3 regions of the Proteus sp. G2626 genome follow, and region 1 is predicted to be linked to each of the others. Evidence: predicted binding sites of a transcription regulator. Region 1 holds the regulator's gene; each other region holds the start of a gene.
The links. Region 1 encodes PurR, which represses purine synthesis genes. Its sites were predicted from a motif close to CANGCAAACGTTTGCNTG; they were not measured.
Positions count from the first base shown of each region.

Region 2: a site for PurR is predicted at 2,962-2,979, ahead of purL (phosphoribosylformylglycinamidine synthase). Genes of this name have one in related genera too.
Region 3: a site for PurR is predicted at 1,830-1,847, ahead of purH (bifunctional phosphoribosylaminoimidazolecarboxamide formyltransferase/IMP cyclohydrolase). Genes of this name have one in related genera too.

Region 1 covers NZ_JAABNH010000027.1:112,823-118,924, reverse strand. Annotated here, with positions in the region: gene rnt (ribonuclease T) at 1-442, shown strand, start outside; gene GWJ05_RS13050 (Grx4 family monothiol glutaredoxin) at 558-899, opposite strand; gene GWJ05_RS13045 (sulfite exporter TauE/SafE family protein) at 1,292-2,107, shown strand; gene sodB (superoxide dismutase [Fe]) at 2,401-2,979, shown strand; gene cydH (cytochrome bd-I oxidase subunit CydH) at 3,117-3,200, opposite strand; gene purR (HTH-type transcriptional repressor PurR) at 3,469-4,494, shown strand; gene punR (DNA-binding transcriptional activator PunR) at 4,517-5,419, opposite strand; gene punC (purine nucleoside transporter PunC) at 5,538-6,102, shown strand, end outside.
Region 2 covers NZ_JAABNH010000026.1:29,262-35,363, forward strand. Annotated here, with positions in the region: gene GWJ05_RS11210 (fimbrial protein) at 1-496, opposite strand, end outside; gene mltF (membrane-bound lytic murein transglycosylase MltF) at 1,339-2,796, opposite strand; gene purL (phosphoribosylformylglycinamidine synthase) at 3,061-6,102, shown strand, end outside.
Region 3 covers NZ_JAABNH010000008.1:234-6,335, forward strand. Annotated here, with positions in the region: rRNA gene GWJ05_RS04360 (16S ribosomal RNA) at 1-1,368, opposite strand, end outside; gene purH (bifunctional phosphoribosylaminoimidazolecarboxamide formyltransferase/IMP cyclohydrolase) at 1,985-3,574, shown strand; gene purD (phosphoribosylamine--glycine ligase) at 3,587-4,876, shown strand; gene GWJ05_RS04375 (DUF1481 domain-containing protein) at 4,901-5,563, opposite strand; gene GWJ05_RS04380 (HU family DNA-binding protein) at 5,608-5,880, opposite strand; gene GWJ05_RS04385 (YjaG family protein) at 6,071-6,102, opposite strand, start outside.

The DNA of each region.
Region 1 (6,102 bases):
TGGTGCTAATCTAGAACCTGCCGCCTTAGAATTTACAGGCATTGATCCAACAAATCCACTTCGTGGTGCAGTCAGTGAATATGAAGCCTTGCATGCAATTTTTAAGATGGTACGCAAAGGAATGAAAGATGCTGATTGCAACCGTGCTATTATTGTGGCGCATAATGCAAATTTTGATCACAGCTTTGTAATGGCCGCAGCAGAACGTGCAAAGTTGAAACGAAACCCTTTTCACCCTTTTGCCACTTTTGATACAGCAGCATTAAGTGGATTAGTATTAGGGCAAACTATTTTAGCTAAAGCATGCATCACCGCAGGAATACCTTTTGATAGCAAACTAGCACATGGTGCGCTGTATGATACTAATCGTACATCATTACTTTTTTGTGAATTAGTTAATCGCTGGAAAAAACTCGGTGGATGGCCACTTCCAACACCTTGAAACTTTCACAAATACCATATGAAGAACAGAAAAAAGCCAGTTCATTACTGAACTGGCTTTTCTTATTAAAACCTTAATAATTTTATACGTTCCACTAGGAAACAATAAAAATCAATTATTGTGCTTCTTCTTCACCACGGTATTTATCAGCAGTCTCTTTTAATAATTTTTGTAATTCACCACGCTGATACATTTCTAAAATGATGTCACATCCGCCGACTAATTCACCATCTACCCATAATTGTGGGAAGGTAGGCCAATGTGCATATTTAGGCAATTCTGCACGAATATCGGGATTTTGTAGGATATCAACATACGCAAAACGCTCACCACAAGCAGAGATAGCTTGAACTGCCTGAGCAGAAAAACCACAACTTGGTAATTTTGGTGAACCTTTCATGTATAAAATAATTGGGTTTTCATTGATCTGGCGTTCAATTTTTTCAATAGTCGTCATTCGTAAGTCCTTACAACCTTTTAAATTCGATATGCTTTATATGGGGAAAACATGGAAGAAGAATACCACTTTATATCGGAAAGCTCTATATAAGTTTAGTTATCAATATAAAACAATAGGTTGCTGTTAAATCACGATCCTGTTGATAAGAAAACATAAAATAAAACATAAAAAGCAAATTAATACGTTAAAGATATTTATGAATGTGTCTATCGCATAATTAATTCGATCATGCATAACAAAAATAAAAAGCTTCAGTGAAAAGGCTTTTTATTTCGATTGAGAAAATACTCAGTACTCGAATCGATGGTTTAATTACATGAATTGCTACCCTCCAAAAAGGATCTAATGTATATAAATGGGTTTGTTATAAATCCTAGTGAGTATTAATTATGGACATGATTTTGCTGTTTCTTTTAGTGGGTTGTATCACTGGCTTTTTTGCTGGACTACTTGGCATTGGAGGCGGTGCAATCATTGTTCCGGTGGTGATGTATGTGGTCAGTCAACAAGCTATCCCAACAGAGATGGTAATGAAAATTGCCTTATCTACCTCATTTTCTGTCATCATATTTTCCACAGCATCTTCTGCGTATTCTCATAACAAACACAAAGCTATTTTGTGGGAGCAATTTCCCTTATTATCTCTCGGCACGATCATAGGTATGCTTGCAGGCACTTTTCTGGTACAAAAAATGTCAAACACGCTCTTACAGATCGTGTTCTGTATTTTCATGATATATACCATTTATGGGTTATTAACTAAGAAGAAAGAATCTGAACGTATTGAAAATGTAAAAGATCCCATAGTTTCAAAACCAACCTTAACCCGTGGCGGCTCTTTAATTGGCTTTATATCCAGTTTTATTGGTATTGCTGGTGGCACGATTACCATTCCTCTTTTAAGCCATTGGGGATTTAATACACGTAAATGCATTGCAACTTCTTCTATGATTGGTGTCATTATTGCTTCAATAGGCACAACGATGGGGATTGTCTATGGCTGGAATAAAACAAATATTGATGATTATTACTTGGGTTTTATCTATTTACCTGCCTTTATCGGAATAAGCATTACTAGCGTACTCTTCGCACCAGTCGGTGTTAAAGTTGCTTATCGACTTCCCATACTAAGAGTTCGCCAAATATTTGCATTATTTCTATTTTTAGTCGTGGTGAAAATGATGTATACGCTTATTATAGAATAAGCAATTCAAAGAAATATTTTGAAAAAAGCAAAATTATTTTCTTTTATTACTGTCAATTTTTACTACTTTACGAGTCACCTCGCGGGATATACTCTTATGAGTATTACTAATCTATATGGCTTATAATTATAGATAAAAGATATTTAGCTGTTATTTCAGCAGATTTTTGTTAAAATAATTAGCAAAATAGTAACAACTTAGTAATTCATTTGCCTCATTTTATCAATTCAGATGATTATGATGAAATGATTTCAGGCACAAAACCCGAAATAGATAGTATAAAGGAGTACGCAATGTCTTTCGAATTACCAAAATTACCTTATGCGTTAGATGCTCTTGAGCCACACATCTCTAAAGAAACATTAGAATACCACTATGGTAAACATCACCAAACCTATGTAACCAACTTAAACAACTTGGTTAAAGGCACTGATTTAGAAAACAAATCTTTAGAAGAAATTATCAAATCTACAGATGGCGGGATCTTCAATAACGCAGCCCAAGTATGGAATCACACTTTCTATTGGAACTGTTTAGCACCAAATGCAGGTGGCGCACCAACAGGTAAAATTGCTGATGCTATCAACAAAGCATTTGGCTCTTTCGAAGAGTTCAAAAAGCAATTTAACGATGCAGCGGCGAAAAACTTCGGTTCTGGTTGGACTTGGTTAGTTAAAAAAGCTGACGGCTCTGTCGCTATTGTTAACACATCTAATGCAGCAACCCCCGTTTCAGGTGCAGATAAACCACTGTTAACTGTAGACGTATGGGAACATGCTTACTACATCGACTACCGCAATGCGCGTGTTAAATACTTAGAAGAGTTCTGGGCTCTGGTTAACTGGTCATTTGTTGAAGCTAACCTAGCTTAATTGAGCTTGATTATCAAAGGTGAGTGATTGCAATTCATTTTTGGTGACAAAATAACAAAGGGCCTTGGGCCCTTTGTTATATTCAGATATTCGATAATCTATTATTTAAATTGATCGGATATTTTATAAAACAGTGATTAGAACAACATAGTTGAAAATAAAACGATCATAACAAGCGCTGCGACTGCTGTGCTCAAACCAAATTTCAGATCCGTATCCATCTATATCTCCCTCAATATGATTATAATACACGTTATTAACCATAACCTTACCATGGTTAAATATTATCACATATCAAAATTTGCTAAAATAGCGACCAGTGCACAATTTATAACATTGATTAATACTTTCACTTTTGAGCTAGATCATACAAAATTCATAGCTAATCGCTAAATTATTGCCAGTGTTTGCCCTATGTATGACTATACTGGCAGTTAAACCACAAAATTAGATAAAAGAGACCAATGAAGGTCAGGAGTTTTCCACACCATGGCAACAATAAAAGACGTGGCAAAACGCGCAGGCGTATCAACCACGACTGTTTCTCATGTGATCAACAAAACACGTTTTGTTGCTGAGAACACACGGGCAGCAGTTTGGGCCGCTATAAAAGAATTAAATTATTCGCCTAGTGCCGTTGCGCGTAGTTTGAAAGTTAATCACACCAAATCCATTGGCCTGTTAGCCACGTCCAGTGAAGCTCCTTACTTTGCTGAGGTGATTGAAGCAGTTGAAAACAGTTGTTATAGCAAAGGCTATACACTGATTTTATGTAATTCACATAATAATCTTGATAAACAAAAAGCCTATTTAGCGATGTTGGCACAAAAACGCGTTGATGGATTATTAGTGATGTGTTCTGAATATCCCGATCACCTTCTGACTCTTTTAGAAGGCTATCGTAATATTCCCATGGTTGTCATGGATTGGGGTAAAGCTCGTGGCGACTTTACAGACACCATTATCGATAACGCTTTTCATGGTGGTTATATCGCAGGCCGTTACCTTATCGAACGAGGTCATCGTGATATTGGTATTATTCCTGGGCCATTAGAACGCAATACTGGTGGTGGTCGTCTACAAGGCTTTTTAAAAGCGATGGAAGAAGCCAAGATCACAGTAAAAGATGAATGGATTGTACAAGGTGACTTTGAGCCTGAGTCAGGTTATAAAGCGATGTATCAAATGTTAAATCAAAAACAACGCCCTACTGCTGTTTTTTGTGGCGGTGATGTTATGGCAATGGGCGCAATCTGTGCGGCTGATGAGCTAGGTTTACGTGTTCCTTTCGATATTTCAATTGTGGGTTACGATAATATTCGTAATGCACGTTATTTTACCCCAGCATTAACCACAGTCCACCAGCCCAAAGAACGCTTAGGTCAGATGGCCTTATCAATGTTACTTGATCGCATTGTTAACAAACGCGAAGACGCTCAAACAATCGAAGTACACCCTCGATTAGTCGAGCGCCGTTCAGTTGCTGATGGTCCTTTTATCGACTATCGTCGCTAAGACTTATTCAGAACGCCGATTTCTAGCGAAGCCATTCCTCATTTAAGGTTTGGCTATCTCCAAGATAATCTAACAGCCACGTTAAAGCGGGCGATTCACTCTTATCGACCCACGTCAGACAGCATGGGCTGTCTGGCAATGGCTGTGCGAGGGTTAAAGTAACTAGCTTACCCTGGGCTATCAATGGTTCAGCACGATGCCAAGGCACCATCCCTACACATAATCCCGCTAATAAACATTCAAGCCCCATATCCCAGGTTGGTACAACCATTCTACGTTGATTATTTAATGCCCAAGTATCCCGCTTGGGTAAACTGCGTGATGTATCCTCTAAACATAAACTAGGATAAGGTCGCATTTCGTCATCCGTTAATGGATGTTGTGCTTTAGCTAAAGGGTGATCAACGTGGCAAACACAGCGCCAAGGCATAAATCCCATATCCCTAAAACTATAACGTTCACCAATCGGTGAAGCTCTTGTCGCACCAATAGCTAAATCAACACGACCATTCACTAAAGAGTCCCACACTCCATTAAATACTTCTGGGTAGACATACAACTCAATATCAGGAAAATGGCGATAGAAATCGAGAATAAGTTGTTGTGTTCTTTCAGGTTTAACAATGCCATCAACTGCTATACTAAATTGACCGCGCCACCCATTAGAAACTTGTTGACAAAGATGTCGAGTGTCATTCATTTTTTTGATAACAGATCGCGCTTCTTTGATAAAAATTTTACCTGCATCGGTTAATTCCACATCACGGTGACGACGCTCAAACAAAGGAACAGCAAGCCATTCCTCTAATTGTCGAACAGTGTAACTAACAGCGGAGGGCACTCTGTGCAATTCTTGAGCAGCGGAGCTAAAACTTCCCGTTCTGGCGACTGCATCAACAACTTCTAAAGAGTATTCTGACCACATAGCATTTATTCCTTTGAAAATTTTTCACAGCATTAACCAAATATTCCCGTTTCACAAGTAAAATAAGTCTTCGTTACAATACCTAAAATGTTCTACATCACATAGCATAGAAAACAAAATGAATTCTAAAACATCCACACAATCAAAAACACCTATGAGCTTTATGGTGTACCTAGCAGGTTTGAGTATGTTAGGTTACTTAGCTATTGATATGTATTTACCTGCATTTGGTATGATGCAACGTGAACTCTCTATCAGTGAAGGTGCTATTAGTAATAGCTTAAGTATCTTCTTATTTGGTTTTGCTGTTGCTCAATTACTTTGGGGACCACTTTCTGACAAAGTGGGTCGTAAACCTATTCTTCTTATCGGTTTAGGTCTTTTCGCTTTAGGCTGTCTTGGCATGCTGTGGGTTGAAAGTGCAACCGGCTTGCTTGCTATGCGCTTCCTACAAGCTTTCGGTGTCTGTTCTGCTGCTGTTATTTGGCAAGCACTTGTTATTGACCGTTTTGATGAATCTCGCGCTCAGCACGTTTTTGCTCTAATAATGCCACTCGTTGCATTATCACCAGCATTGGCGCCTTTAATCGGTGCATCGTTGTTAAATCATGGTGGCTGGCGCATGATTTTTATGCTGTTAATGGCGGTGACGCTGGTATTAATGCTACCTACATTAATGTTAA
Region 2 (6,102 bases), on a different contig from region 1:
CAGTCGCGTCTGCTGATTCAGCTTGAACGTAAGCAACAAATGGAATTTTTGAAACACCATTAACTAATTGTACTGGTGTTGTTGCTGTATTCCATTTAACTGATTTGCTACCTGCATCCATTAAGCCGATACCTGCACCAGACGCGGAGCCAGAAACGAAAGATGCTAAGTCTTTGTTTGTGGCATTAACAACACTTGGTGTATAGCTAACTGTAGCTGTTTTTGCTACTGTAGTATCACAGTCTTGTAATTCGATATCTTTTTTAACGTTACCCGCTTTTTGCATATTTGCTAATGCAGATGTTGGGATTTCGCTGAAATCAACAATAACTGGACTTGAAGAAGCGGCTAATCCACAAGCTGAATTAACAATTTCACCTTTTAATTGAATTTCGCCTTTAGTTGCACCAATTTTTGGTGCAGGAGTTTCAGCAGTTGCAACAGAATTAATACCAAAGACTAAAGCAGCGGCTAAAGCAATTTTACTCAGTTTCATTATAGATAATCCCTTGAAGATCGTGCGTATTATTATTTATGAAAAAATAATATTAATGTCGGAATATAAAATTTGATTTGCATTATATTTCGAGTTGTTTCGAATAATGGCTGGTTTATATGATATCAACAAAGGCATTCTATTTGATATAACGTTTTGTTAGTTTGCTCAAATTTCAGATTTAATCTGGCCTATTCCACATTAATAGAGTTTTATATAGGTTTATTCTTTTTATTACTCACTTTACGGGTGAAAAATTTCATCAGGCAGATAAATTTAATAGACAATACAATTAACATTATTTTAACTTTATAAAAAGTAATGTTATTAACATTACTTTAAGAAAATTAATAAAATCAATTATAGAATATCATAATATATATAATTCAAAGGTTTATATGCTAATAATGTGGGTATTAGGTTAATTTTTATTACGAATAAAGTTTTTATAACAAGAATAATCATAAAACGAATAATAACTAATGAGATAATTCCTACGTATTTAAGTTAATTTTTTCTTATATTTTCCCTATTCTGATAATCAAAAAAAGACGTATTAGGCTATTTTAAATACATTTCACTCACATAATGAGTTTTTTTAACTAATAAGTGTTACATTTTTTAACACGGTTTTTTTCTAATTTTGGTTAAAAAAAGGTAAGAGAGAATGTAACAATTGCTAAGATTAAGAAAATATTAAGAGCATATTGGTGAGGGAAAACCATCATCGAATATTAGAAATTAAACGATAAAAATGTTAAGTCAGAGTAAGCCTCTATAAAAGAGGCTGAACAGTTGTGAGATGCGTCATTCTTTAAATTGAAGGGGTAATGACAAAGTGGTTATTGAGTTAATGTTAATGATGATTTCTCTTGTTCTGTATCTTCATTATTTTCTTTGTCTTTAGATAGAATTTTGTTTTTACTCTCTTTAGCTTGAAGGTAGCCTACAAGACTGAGTTGATATCGACGAATATTTTCAACATAGCGATAGGCTTCATGTCCTCTTGCGTAGCCATAGGGGAGGTCAACATAATATTTCTTTTGGCTCAGTAGCGGTAATCTTGATTTTACATCTAACCAACTGTCAGGATCTGCACCTTGTTGTTCAGTCAGTCTTCTGGCATCAAGCATATGACCAAAACCCATATTGTAGGCGGCTAATGCAAACCAAATTTTCTCATCTTCAGGAATAGAATCAGGTAAACGAGAAAGAAGATGTTTAAGATATTGAGCACCGCCACGAACACTTTCCTCGGGATCAAGCCTATCTGCGACGCCCATACTTGATGCAGTAGGACGTGTTAGCATCATGAGACCTCTAACACCAGTTGGTGATGTTGCATGAGGATCCCAATGCGATTCTTGCCATGCCATTGCTGCTAATAATCGCCAATCAAAGGTATCCGCGTATTTTTCAAAAAGAGGCTGATAGTTTGGTAAAATAGAATCAATTGCAGTAATAAAAGAGATAGTATCAAAGTAATCAAATGAACCAACATGACCAAAATACTTTTCTTCTAATCGTGCTAATACATCTTCTTGAGATAATTGATTGAAGTAATCTAGCATGGCTGCATATAAACTATTATCTTCGCTATCAGGTAAATACCATGTCAGAGGACGGCTTTCAGTCACTTCAAACCCTATAGCAACATTAGGATGAATACGTTGTTGTACTGCAACACTGATAGAGTCTGCTAAAACATAGGTTATCTTGCCTTCTGATAACTCTTCTAGTAACTGTAAGGTTGTTTGATTGTCTGATTCTTCCCATTCAAGCTCGGGGTATTGCGTTTCTTTTAGTGTACGCAATAAACTTGCATGAGCTGAACCTGCTGTGACAACAAGGCGCCCATCTAGTGCATCAAAGCTACGTGGTCTTAATGTCCCTTTACGGTAAATTAATTGTTGGGATACTGAAAAGTAAGCTGGCCCACTGCGTGTCGTCTCTAATCTTTCTTTGTTATAGAGTAATCCTGCTGCGATAAAGTCTGCTTTATTGTTCTCCAGATCATCAAACATTTGGTTGATATTTGTCCGCATATTAACGACAAGCTTCACGCCTAGGTAATCAGCAAAGCGTTTCACTAATTCATAATCGAAACCTACGGGGTCCTTTTTATCGTTCATCGTTATCAATGGTGAAGACATTGTACTAATTCTTAACTCACCACGAGATAAAATCTTATTTATCTGCGCTTTTTGCCTATCAGGCCATGAGATATTCAACGCAATAATTGCCGCTGAAAAGAGCGCTATGATAACGATAACGAAATAGTTTATCCTTATATTATTCAATAGGTTATTTCTCGTTAACGTTGTTTATTGTTGTGTGTAAAGTTCTTATCTTAACATGGATAAATTTCCAGTAATCGAGCATTTTGCTTAACATATTGGCAATACGCAACTTGATTACACCAATTAATCATTAAAACACACTAAGTTAAATGCCGTTATTTTGTTCACGCAAACGGTTTCGTCTGGGCGGTTATTCTATTATACTAGGTGCGTTTCCCCTGAATGATTGATCAGGCTAGCTGCTAAAAGAGAGAACTCAATACTATGGAAATCCTGCGTGGCTCCCCCGCTTTATCCGCGTTTCGTATTAATAAATTACTCACTCAATGTCAGGAAAATGACCTTCCTGTACAAGGTATATATGCGGAATTTGTTCATTTCGCAAAAGTGGAAGGGCAGTTATCTGAAGATGACCACATTAAATTAAGCCAATTACTGCATTATGGGCCTTCATTAACAGAGCATGAGCCTGTTGGGGAAATGCGAGTAGTGACACCTCGCCCAGGAACTATTTCACCTTGGTCTTCTAAAGCAACAGATATTGCACATAACTGCGGTTTAGCCAAGGTAGTCAGAATTGAACGTGGTATCGCTTATTTTATTGAATGCGGTACGATGACAGAGACTCAGTGGCAACAGTTTTATGGTTTGATTCATGACCGAATGATGGAAGCCATCTTCTTAAATTATCACGATGTGAATGCACTTTTTGCAGAGCAAACGCCAGCACCATTAAAAACGATAGATGTGCTTACTAAAGGCAAAGATGCATTAGTGAAAGCAAATATTGAAATGGGATTAGCACTGGCAGATGATGAAGTTGATTATTTAGTCGATGCTTTTAACCGTTTGCAACGTAATCCAACAGATGTTGAGCTTTACATGTTTGCACAAGCTAACTCTGAACACTGTCGCCACAAAATATTTAATGCAGATTGGATTATTGATGGTAAAGCTCAAGATAAATCATTATTTAAAATGATTAAAAATACGTTTGAGCAAACACCTGATTATGTCATGTCAGCTTATAAAGATAATGCAGCTGTGATGGAAGGCTCTGTGGCAGGGCGTTTTTATCCGGATATAGAAAAAGGGCATTATCACTATCATCAAGAGCCAGTACATATCTTGATGAAAGTGGAAACACATAACCACCCAACCGCAATATCACCATGGCCAGGTGCTGCAACAGGTTCTGGCGGTGAAATTCGAGATGAAGGCGCAACGGGGCGTGGCGCCAAACCTAAAGCGGGTTTAGTTGGATTTTCGGTTTCTAACTTACGTATTCCTGGGTTTGAACAACCTTGGGAAGAAGACTTTGGTAAACCAGAACGTATTGTTAATGCGCTAGATATTATGACTGAAGGACCATTAGGGGGAGCCGCATTTAATAATGAGTTTGGTCGCCCCGCCTTATTAGGTTATTTCAGAACCTATGAAGAGCAAGTCAATAGCCATAATGGTGTTGAAATTCGTGGTTATCATAAGCCAATTATGCTAGCTGGTGGTATTGGTAATATTCGTGAAGATCATGTTCAAAAAGGGGATATTACGGTTGGCGCTAAGTTGATCGTATTAGGTGGTCCGTCTATGAATATCGGTCTTGGTGGCGGTGCGGCTTCTTCTATGACTTCGGGGCAATCTGATGCGGATTTAGATTTTGCGTCTGTTCAACGTGACAATCCAGAAATGGAGCGACGTTGCCAAGAAGTTATCGATCGTTGTTGGCAGTTAGGTGACGATAACCCTATCTTATTTATTCATGATGTAGGGGCTGGTGGCCTTTCTAATGCAATGCCTGAGTTAGTGAATGATGGTGGTCGTGGTGGTCGTTTTGAACTACGTGACGTTCTAAATGATGAGCCGGGAATGAGCCCACTTGAAATCTGGTGCAATGAATCTCAAGAACGTTATGTGTTAGCGGTATCTCCAGAAAACATGCCTCTGTTTGATGCGTTATGCCAACGTGAAAGAGCACCTTATGCCGTAATTGGTGAAGCAACACAAGAGCGTGAATTAGTATTAAACGATACACACTTTGATAATAAACCTATTGATATGCCATTGGACATATTATTAGGTAAAGCACCTAAAATGTTACGTGATGTGAAATCGCAAAAAACAGAAGGTGAGTATCTAGATCGTAAAGATATTGATTTAAAAGATGCCGTTTATCGAGTGCTTCACTTACCCGTCGTTGCTGAAAAAACCTTCTTAATTACTATCGGTGATCGTTCTGTAACGGGTATGGTTGCTCGTGATCAAATGGTCGGTCCTTGGCAAATCCCTGTTGCCAACTGTGCTGTTACCACTGCAACATTAGATAGCTATTATGGCGAAGCAATGTCGATTGGTGAACGCGCGCCAATTGCACTATTAGATTTTGCCGCATCTGCACGTATGGCAGTTGGTGAAGCCTTAACGAATATGGCGGGCAGTGATGTACAATCACTCAATCGTATTAAACTTTCGGCTAACTGGATGTCAGCTGCAGGGCATCCCGGTGAAGATGCTGGTTTATATGATGCAGTGAAAGCTATTGGTGAGGAGTTGTGCCCAGAGTTAGGTATCACAATTCCTGTTGGTAAAGACTCTATGTCAATGAAAACACGTTGGCAGGATAAAGAGGGAAAAACCAAAGAAGTAACCTCTCCTCTTTCTTTAGTCATTACGGCATTCTCTCGTGTTGAGGATGTGCGTAAAACGGTGACGCCTGAATTATCGACACAAGCTGGTAACCGTTTATACCTGATTGATCTGGGTAATGGCCATAACGCATTAGGTGCGACTGCCTTGGCGCAAGTTTATCGGCAATTAGGTCAAAAAGCGGCAGATCTTCGTGATGTTGAGCAACTAAAACAATTCTTTAATGTGATGCAACAATTGGTTAATGAAGGCAAATTGTTGGCTTATCATGATCGCTCTGATGGTGGTTTATTTGTCACGCTTGCAGAAATGGCGTTTGCAGGTCATTGTGGTTTAAACGTTGATATTAGTGCTTATGATGAAGATATCTTAGCGGGGCTCTTTAATGAAGAGCTAGGTGGCGTGATCCAAATTAGCGCTGAGTATCAAGAAGCAGTTGAAGCTTTATTTATGCAATACGGTTTAGCCGATTGTCTGCATTATTTAGGTCAAGCAACACAAGATGATGCCATTATTATCCAAAGCCGTGAAACAGAAGTTTACAATGAAAAACGCAGTACATTGCGTCTTTGGTGGGCAGAAACAACATGGCAAATGCAACGTTTACGCGATAATCCTGAGTGTGCTGATGAAGAACATCAGGCAAAACAGGATATCAAT
Region 3 (6,102 bases), on a different contig from region 1:
AGCATTCTGATCTACGATTACTAGCGATTCCGACTTCATGGAGTCGAGTTGCAGACTCCAATCCGGACTACGACAGACTTTATGAGTTCCGCTTGCTCTCGCGAGGTCGCTTCTCTTTGTATCTGCCATTGTAGCACGTGTGTAGCCCTACTCGTAAGGGCCATGATGACTTGACGTCATCCCCACCTTCCTCCGGTTTATCACCGGCAGTCTCCTTTGAGTTCCCGCCATTACGCGCTGGCAACAAAGGATAAGGGTTGCGCTCGTTGCGGGACTTAACCCAACATTTCACAACACGAGCTGACGACAGCCATGCAGCACCTGTCTCAGCGTTCCCGAAGGCACTCCTCTATCTCTAAAGGATTCGCTGGATGTCAAGAGTAGGTAAGGTTCTTCGCGTTGCATCGAATTAAACCACATGCTCCACCGCTTGTGCGGGCCCCCGTCAATTCATTTGAGTTTTAACCTTGCGGCCGTACTCCCCAGGCGGTCGATTTAACGCGTTAGCTCCAGAAGCCACGGTTCAAGACCACAACCTCTAAATCGACATCGTTTACAGCGTGGACTACCAGGGTATCTAATCCTGTTTGCTCCCCACGCTTTCGCACCTGAGCGTCAGTCTTTGTCCAGGGGGCCGCCTTCGCCACCGGTATTCCTCCACATCTCTACGCATTTCACCGCTACACGTGGAATTCTACCCCCCTCTACAAGACTCTAGCCAACCAGTTTCAGATGCAATTCCCAAGTTAAGCTCGGGGCTTTCACATCTGACTTAATTGACCGCCTGCGTGCGCTTTACGCCCAGTAATTCCGATTAACGCTTGCACCCTCCGTATTACCGCGGCTGCTGGCACGGAGTTAGCCGGTGCTTCTTCTGCGGGTAACGTCAATTGATAAAGGTATTAACTTTATCACCTTCCTCCCCGCTGAAAGTACTTTACAACCCTAAGGCCTTCTTCATACACGCGGCATGGCTGCATCAGGCTTGCGCCCATTGTGCAATATTCCCCACTGCTGCCTCCCGTAGGAGTCTGGGCCGTGTCTCAGTCCCAGTGTGGCTGATCATCCTCTCAGACCAGCTAGAGATCGTCGCCTAGGTGAGCCATTACCTCACCTACTAGCTAATCCCATATGGGTTCATCCGATAGCGCAAGGTCCGAAGAGCCCCTGCTTTGGTCCGTAGACGTCATGCGGTATTAGCCACCGTTTCCAGTAGTTATCCCCCTCTATCGGGCAGATCCCCATACATTACTCACCCGTCCGCCGCTCGTCAGCAAGAAAGCAAGCTTTCTTCTGTTACCGCTCGACTTGCATGTGTTAGGCCTGCCGCCAGCGTTCAATCTGAGCCATGATCAAACTCTTCAATTAAAAGTGTTTGATGCTCAAAGAAATCGAAAACTTAGCTATTCATAAATGAATTTACTTTTGTTGTTCACTCTTCAAGACTTGATACATCTAATATTTTAGAAGATATCGTCTCTGCGAGTGCCCACACAGATTGTCTGATAATTTGTTAAAGAGCAGTGCAACATTCGCTGCCGTTTCCGGTCTTCTGCGTTGTTGCGAGGAGGTGCATTCTACATCTTCCTCATTTCGTGTCAAGCGTTTATTTTCAAGGCTTCACACTTTTTTCTTTGTTCTCTCAGTCAGTTCGCTTAGCGCCCTGTTCCGTGACAACGAGGACGCATTATAGGGAGTTTTCTGAGGCTGGCAATAGTTTTTTTAAGAAAAAAAATCGTTTGCTCAATTCCACAGCAAAACCCTTAGTTATACGCACTTATCAACAATTTTATCCACAGACATCCTTTTTACATAAAATTAGCATGTCAAACGCAATCGTTTGCGTTATTATAGAGACCTATTAAGTAAGATTGATTTTGTGTCTATCTTCTGAAATGTTAGTTAAGCAAACACAATTTCATTGTATTAATGTGATTTAACTTCACCATTACTACCGTTATACCAAACCCAAGGGATAAAATTCATGCAACATCTTCGTCCTATCCGCCGTGCGCTTTTAAGTGTGTCTGATAAAGCAGGTATTTTAGAATTTGCTAAAGCACTTGTTGAAAGAAATGTAGAACTCTTATCTACAGGTGGAACTGCTCGTCTATTAGCTGAAGCTGGCTTACCTGTTATCGAAGTTTCGGATTATACGAATTTCCCAGAAATGATGGATGGCCGAGTAAAAACGCTACACCCTAAAGTACATGGTGGTATTTTAGGTCGTCGTGGACAAGATGATGCAATCATGGACGAACATGGAATTCGTCCTATCGATATGGTCGTCGTGAATCTTTATCCTTTTGCTAAAACAGTCGCTCGCCCAGACTGCTCATTAGCCGATGCTGTGGAGAATATTGATATTGGTGGGCCGACAATGGTTCGCTCTGCGGCAAAAAATCATAAAGATGTAACGATTGTAGTAAATAGTAACGACTATGAAAGAGTGATTGAAGAAATGGATAATCACGAAAATAGTCTTACTCTAGATACTCGTTTTGATTTAGCAATTAAGGCCTTTGAGCACACCGCAGCTTATGACGGCATGATTGCAAACTACTTCGGCCAAAAAGTTGCACCTTATTATAGTGATACTTCACAACCATCAGGTATCTTCCCTCGCACATTAAATCTGAACTATATAAAGAAACAAGATATGCGTTATGGTGAGAATGCTCATCAGCAAGCGGCTTTCTATATAGAAGAGAATATAGAGGAAGCATCTATCGCTACTGCAACCCAGTTACAAGGTAAAGCGCTTTCTTATAATAATATCGCTGATACTGATGCCGCATTAGAATGTGTTAAATCCTTCGCCGAGCCAGCATGTGTTATTGTGAAACATGCCAACCCTTGCGGTGTAGCTATTGCGAATACGCTCACACAAGCATATGACAACGCATTTAAAACAGATCCTACCTCTGCTTTTGGCGGTATTATCGCATTCAATCGCCCATTAGATACAAAAACAGCAACTGCGATCATTGAACGACAATTTGTCGAAGTGATTATTGCTCCTTCTATTAATGAAGATGCTTTACCTATTTTAGCAACCAAACCTAATGTTCGAGTATTAGCGTGTGGCCAATGGCAAGAGACAAAACCAGCTTTTGACTTCAAACGAGTCAATGGTGGACTTTTAGTGCAAGATCGTGATTTGGGCATGGTTAAAGAAGAAAATTTAAGAATCGTCACTCAACGCCAGCCAAGTGAGCGCGAGCTAAAAGATGCGCTCTTCTGTTGGAAAGTCGCTAAATTCGTAAAATCAAATGCCATTGTTTACGCGAAAAATGATATGACTGTTGGCATTGGTGCAGGACAAATGAGTCGAGTCTATTCTGCAAAAATTGCAGGAATTAAAGCGGCCGATGAAGGTTTAGAAGTTGCTGGTTGCGCAATGGCATCAGATGCATTCTTCCCTTTTAGAGATGGTATTGATGCAGCAGCACTTGCCGGTGTAACTTGTGTTATTCAACCAGGTGGCTCAATTCGTGATGATGAAGTAATTGCCGCTGCCAATGAGCACAATATCGCAATGATTTTCACCAATATGCGCCACTTCCGCCATTAATAGGGTATTGATATGAAAATTTTGATTATTGGTAATGGTGGCCGTGAGCACGCTTTAGCATGGAAAGCGGTTCAATCGCCGCTGGCTACCCAAGTCTTTGTTGCACCTGGTAATGCAGGCACTGCATTAGAGAAAGGTGTGCAAAATGTCGCAATTAACGCAACAGACATTCCTGCATTAGTCGCATTTGCCCTAGAAAATAAAATTGATTTAACCATTGTTGGCCCTGAAGCACCGCTTGTTATTGGTGTTGTTGATGCTTTTAAAGATGCAGGCCTGACTATTTTTGGCCCAACAAAAGGTGCTGCTCAATTAGAAGGTTCTAAAGCTTTTACTAAAGATTTCTTAGCTCGCCACAAAATTCCAACGGCGAATTATCAAAATTTCACTGAAATAGTACCTGCATTAGAATATTTAGATAAAGTAGGTGCGCCAATAGTGATTAAAGCAGATGGCTTGGCCGCAGGCAAAGGCGTTATTGTTGCAATGACACAATCCGAGGCTGAAAACGCCATAAAGGATATGTTAGCAGGCAATGCCTTTGGTAATGCGGGGCATCGTATTGTTATTGAAGAATTTCTTGATGGTGAAGAAGCCAGTTTTATTGTCATGGTTGATGGTGAGCACGTTATTCCAATGGCAACAAGTCAAGATCATAAGCGTGTTGGTGACGGAGATACTGGCCCTAATACAGGAGGAATGGGAGCATATTCACCTGCACCCGTTGTTACCTCCGAGATCCACCAGCAAGTAATGGAAAAAATCATTTATCCAACAGTAAAAGGAATGGCCTCTGAAGGTCATCGTTATCAAGGCTTCCTTTATGCAGGACTGATGATTGATAAACATGGCGTTGCGAAGGTTATCGAATTTAACTGCCGTTTCGGTGATCCTGAAACCCAACCCATTATGATGCGTATGCAATCTGATTTAGTTGAGCTTTGCTTAGCTGGAGCAAAAGGTAATTTAAAAGGTAAAGATTCTATTTGGGATCCTCGCCCTGCTTTAGGTATAGTCATTGCTGCAGGCGGTTATCCTGCTGATTATCGTCAAGGCGATGTTATTGAAGGTTTAACAACAACACCATCATCAACAGCAAAAGTATTTCAAGCAGGAACAACACTAAATAATAAAGGAGATGTTATCACCGCCGGTGGAAGAGTTTTATGTGCGACGGCGTTAGGTGATGATATCGAGCAAGCGCAAAAAAATGCTTATGCTTTAGCGAAAGGTATTCATTGGGACGGTTGTTTTTATCGCCATGATATCGGCTATCGAGCGATTGCACGCTTAAAGAAATAGATTAACGACGGCAAAAGGGAGTCATCACAAACTCTCTTTTGTTGGCTCCCATTTACAGAAATCATGTTCTGCAACCATAAGTAACTGCTTACCTTCTGGTGAATCAAGCCAAGCCACATAAACTGGCTTACTTGAATTACGCGTTCTCATTTTTAACCAACGCTGCTCTGGTGCTTCAAATGAAACACTCACCTTCTCACCAGCACATGTTGTCATTGTATTCTGATACCAGACACCCTGTACTAAATTCACTTTCCCAATGGTCAATACCTCGCTAATCTCACGCTCTTTGCTTGCAGCGAACACCATTCTTAAACGTTCATCTTCTGTTAATGCTCGTTTTTGTTGGTGCTTTTCTTGTTGCATGAAAATAACTTCACCACGTTTATTTAAACGAAGGTGCCAAGATGAGGGATCATTTGGATTAATAACTTCGGAGCGGACTTGCCAAAGACTATTTTGGCGGTACTCATAGAATGTAATGACAGTTTCTGGTTTTTTATAAAAGCTATAAACGCTCATAATTACTTGAGGTTCTGATGCTTTATTATTTAAACGCCATAGTCGCACAACACCTTCGTCCGCAATATAACCGGTTGCAGAAAATTCAGGGAGTTGTACAGTCGAGGAGCAGGCGCTGAGCAAAAAAGCAGATCCTATTGCTAACAGCCCCTGTCGTTTCAACAAAAGGGGAGTAAATCCCCCTCTATTGTTCATTCCGTTCAAAGGAATTATTTTACTGCGTCTTTCAGTGCTTTACCGGCAGTAAATGCAGGAACATTAGCTGCTGCAATTTTAATTTCTTTACCCGTTTGCGGGTTACGGCCAGTACGCTCTGCACGGTGATTTACCTTGAATGTACCGAAACCAACTAACTGTACAGAATCGCCTTCTTTCAGAGCACCTGTTACTGAGTCGATAAACGCTTCAATAGCAGCTTTTGCCTGAGTTTTTGTCAGATCCGCTTTTTCAGCAACTGATTCGGTTAATTCAGCTTTGTTCATAAAATAGTCCTTAAAGTATGTTTTATCGTTTGAAAAACATCTGGTGAAAAAACTTAACTTATCTTTTTAAGAAGATGAATTAAGTAAAACACCTGAGCCACTTCTTTTCGTACCCAATGTAGAACATACACAGGGGTGATGTGAAGTCTTTAAACGTCGCTTTTCAAGCACTAAATCACGTTTTTCTGATTTAGTGCGTTAATTCTATACCGATATTGCTCA